DNA from 2 places in the Anoxybacillus andreesenii genome. Region 1 is predicted to be linked to the other one. Evidence: riboswitches for the same ligand, from Rfam matches in the RefSeq annotation. Region 1 holds a riboswitch; the other holds the start of a gene.
The links. Region 1 has a riboswitch for lysine ahead of J2S07_RS03590 (transporter substrate-binding domain-containing protein). Riboswitches for the same ligand answer to the same signal wherever they lie in the genome.
Positions count from the first base shown of each region.

Region 2: it holds a riboswitch for lysine, as region 1 does, so the genes downstream of both, J2S07_RS18150 (aspartate kinase) here and J2S07_RS03590 (transporter substrate-binding domain-containing protein) in region 1, are expected to answer to the same signal.

Region 1 covers NZ_JAUSTU010000002.1:333,699-335,904, forward strand. The annotation lists gene J2S07_RS03585 (amino acid ABC transporter permease) at 1-244, opposite strand, end outside; gene J2S07_RS03590 (transporter substrate-binding domain-containing protein) at 316-1,155, opposite strand; lysine riboswitch at 1,265-1,449, opposite strand; gene J2S07_RS03595 (S8 family serine peptidase) at 1,694-2,206, opposite strand, start outside.
Region 2 covers NZ_JAUSTU010000025.1:19,202-21,407, reverse strand. The annotation lists gene uvrC (excinuclease ABC subunit UvrC) at 1-796, shown strand, start outside; lysine riboswitch at 866-1,045, shown strand; gene J2S07_RS18150 (aspartate kinase) at 1,397-2,206, shown strand, end outside.

The DNA.
Region 1 (2,206 bases):
GAACAATCATAGGTGTTCCACGGAAAAACTCGATATAAATAGATAGAATGATATTAATGATCTTCAATACTAGCTTTTTTGGGCCCCGTTCGGGCATAGGAATGGTACGAATGACCCCTGCCATCAAACCAATGACTGCCCCAATAACGGTTCCAATCAACGCAATAAAGAGCGTCATCCCTGCTCCGCGAAGGAACATTGGCCAATTTTCCGATACAATTCTTACGATCCATTCAAAGCTCATGCTCTTCCTCCTAATCAGAAAACCGACTGTACTCTGACATACAGCCGGCTTTATCCTTTAGTGCTGTTTGCTTATTTTGCAGCAGGTTGATTTTTAATCGCTGTATCCATAATTTCGGTACGTTCTTTCTCGGAAATTCCCTTCAGGATTTCATTGATTTTCTCTGTTAAGTCACTGCCTTTTTTAGTTCCCACAGCAATGGCCGTATCGTCAGGTGAAGTCTTAAATCCATCTTTAAATTCAACCATGGCAAATTTTCCATTCGCTGTAGAAGCACTAACTGCTTCAGGTCGTTCTGTAACATAGCCATCTATGATTCCCGATTCAAGTGCTACCCTCATGGCAGGGAAATTATCCATGGCGGTCTCTTTTGATACTCCTTTAATTTGATCAATGACGGAATAATGGAATGTATTTAATTGCGCCGTTACTTTTGCGCCTTTGAAATCCTGAATCGACGTGGCCCCTTCATATTTTCCACCTTTTTTCACAACCATGACTAGATTTGAATTATAGTAGTTATCTGAGAAATCGATGGTTTCCTTTCGTTCCGCAGTCGGAGACATTCCTGCAATAATGGCATCTATTTTTCCAGATGTTAAGGCTGGTACGAGCCCATCCCATTCTGTTTTCACAATCACAAGCTTCTTCCCTAAGCCCTCGGCAATTTTTTTGGCGATTTCGACATCATAGCCGCCTGCATATTCGGAAGTGCCATTAATTTTTACCCCACCATTTGCGTCATCATTTTGAGTCCAGTTAAATGGGGCATATCCAGCCTCAAGTCCAACCTTAAATGTATCCTCGCTTGCGGAACCAGACGTATTTCCATCTTCACTTGTCCCACAAGCAGAAAGTAAAATAATACTTGAGAATAATAATCCTATTAATAATAAAACTTGTTTTCGCATGGCATTTTCCCCCTGTTTTTCTTGATTCTTTTTTTAGACAACAAAAAAACGACCTGAGATCAAACTCAGGTCGCATGTATAATTGCCCTAAAGTCCCTCTCTTTTCCCTTAATGAGATAGCACAACTCAGCAAACCTGGGAAGTTCACTGAGACAGTCCTGCAGCTCTTAACTGCAGGCCCAGCATGCAATATTGAGAATATTACACACTTCGGCGACATTTCCTTCTCTCTAGAATCATAGCGTTCTCGGGGCTCCGCTAGAGACTGTTAAATACCGCGCCTCTACCTCACTAAATAAAGTGAGGTTAACATATTCAATTCATAAATTATATTATTTAGGTTACCTCCCTCTACACAATCTGTCAACCATGGAATAGAAAAATACTATTCTTATATTATTTCCTTTTTAATGCATTTTCAAAATTCGCTGAGTTTATTGACTTATATTAAATAAGAAACTGCGGACTGAAAAGGGAAAGAATCCAGTCTCAAAGTGTGACCACTCTAGACCGTTTCTTTCCCCGATTTTTTTCTATATTATTCTTTCGTTACGAGAAAAGCCTTGTATTCCGTAACACCCAACCTTTCCACATATACAGCCAGTACCCAGTCTCCGTTAGGTAGAGGGATACCATTTTGTACGGTACCATCCCACTCGAATTCATGGATTGGGGATGGAATATTTGTAAATGAACCTAATGTATCTACATATCCACCTATTGTATTTCCTGGTGCAAGAGCATAGAGATCATACTCTAACACCTCCGCTCCACCCGGTAAATAGGAGCCTATATAGTAGCCATTAGGGGCCTTATCCATAAATGCACCGGATACGCGAGGATAATCTGGTTCTCCGACAAATAGGATAGTCGGAACGGAAATTTCTTGTTTCCCGTCATTTACAAGGATCATCCCCTCATAATAACCAGGGTTTAATTTTGAGGAGTCTACCTGAACATTAAAGTTCACCATCTGGGATTTCCCTGCATTTACCTTTAAGTTGTTACTTAGCATCACCTTAATTCCATCTGGATTTCCTTCAAACTCCAC
Region 2 (2,206 bases), on a different contig from region 1:
CAAACCAAAGCGAGGGCAAAAAAGGGATTTAGTTAAGCTTGCCGAAAAGAATGCAAAAATTGCATTGCAAGAAAAGTTCTCCCTCATCGAGCGAGATGAAGACCGAACGATCAAGGCTGTGGAACGATTGGGTAACCAGCTTGGCATTTATACACCTCACCGAATCGAAGCATTCGATAACTCTAATATCCAAGGGACCGATCCAGTATCTGCGCTCGTTGTTTTCATTGATGGCAAGCCAGCCAAAAGAGAATATCGTAAATACAAGATTAAGTCTGTGAAAGGTCCGGATGATTATGAATCGATGCGGGAGGTTGTTCGAAGGCGTTATTCCAGAGTATTAAAGGAAGGATTACCGCTTCCGGATCTGATTATGATTGATGGAGGAAAAGGGCATGTGGAGGCGGTTCGTGATATATTGGAGAATGAGCTCGGTCTGGATATTCCGCTGTCTGGATTAGTAAAGGACGAAAAACATCGAACCTCACAGCTTTTATTCGGCAATCCTCTCGAAGTGATTCCTCTCGGAAGGAACAGTCAGGAGTTTTATTTGCTGCAGCGCATTCAGGACGAGGTTCACCGCTTTGCGATTACGTTTCATCGGCAGTTGCGGGGTAAGACCGCCTTTCAATCCATTTTGGATGACATTCCAGGAATTGGGGAGAAACGCAAGAAGCAGCTGTTAAAGGAATTTGGCTCCGTGAAAAAAATGAAGGAAGCCTCGGTGGATCAATTTCGGGAGCTTGGAATCCCAATCCATACGGCAGAAGCATTGTTTAACAAATTGCAGGAATGACATTGTATTCCTGACGAGCCTATGCTATAATTTTTAAAACTTTATATCGTTATCACTTTAACGTAAGTAAGTGAAGGTAGAGGTGCGGACGCTAATAGTAGAGTCTTGGAGAAGGATGAGTTTCTGAGAAAAGACTTGAAAGGGGTGGACCGCCGAAGTGAAGAAAGTCTCATCCCTTTTTTTGCTGGTTCTGCATTGAATAAGTGCAGGATTGTCAAGACTAGATCGTCTTGGAGAGCTATCTAATGATGCGTTCGAAATTTTGATACTTTTTTCACGCAGCAATGGGATAGAATCTCATTGCTTTTTTTTGTGGAAATGCTCTTTTCAAACATTGTTGCTTATGAACAAAAGATAATTAGATAAGACGATGTTTTATGCAGTTTATCTGTAGAAATAACCGAGAAAAGTGCTGCTCATTCTATGCGTATCACACGCCTAGTATGAAACGGAATGGCCGGTATTAAGGACATTCCAGAACAACAATCCGTGCGAAAACAGTCTGTGGAAAAAATAGGTGGTAGCTATGCACACTGGTAATACTCTTAGTTAACTCATAATTGTCAATGAAAAAAGTATAGTAGAAAGAAGGGGGACTAAATGGCTTTAATCGTGCAAAAATTTGGTGGAACCTCTGTAGGTAGCCCAGAAAAAATTTTGAACGTTGCAAATAGGGTTATTGAAGAGAAAGCACGTGGAAACGATGTGGTGGTTGTCGTATCTGCCATGGGAAAAACAACCGATGAGCTCGTTTCTTTGGCAGAAAGAATCACTTCTAAACCGAGCAAAAGAGAAATGGATATGCTGCTTACAACAGGAGAGCAGGTTACAATATCGTTATTAACAATGGCACTACTGGAAAAGGGCTATCCAGCGATCTCCTTAACGGGCTGGCAAGCTGGAATGGAAACAGAAGCGATCTTCGGAAATGCACGTATCATGGATATTCACACAAATCGAATAGCAAACGAGTTAAAGGAAGGAAAAATTGTCGTAGTTGCTGGCTTTCAAGGTGCAACAAAGGACGGAGAGATTACGACCTTGGGAAGAGGAGGCTCGGATACTACGGCAGTCGCACTTGCCGCAGGACTGAAGGCAGAAAAATGTGATATTTACACAGATGTTACTGGTGTATATACAACGGATCCTCGCTATGTAAAGACAGCAAGAAAATTATTATCCATCTCCTATGATGAGATGCTTGAGCTTGCCAATCTCGGAGCTGGGGTTATCCATCCAAGGGCGGTTGAATTTGCAAAGAACTATCAAATTCCATTGGAAGTACGTTCGAGTATGGAAGCCGAATCGGGAACGATCATTGAGGAGGAAGGAAGAATGGAACAGAATCTAGTCGTAAGAGGGATCGCTTTTGAGGACAACATCACAAGAGTGACCGTATTAGGATTGAAA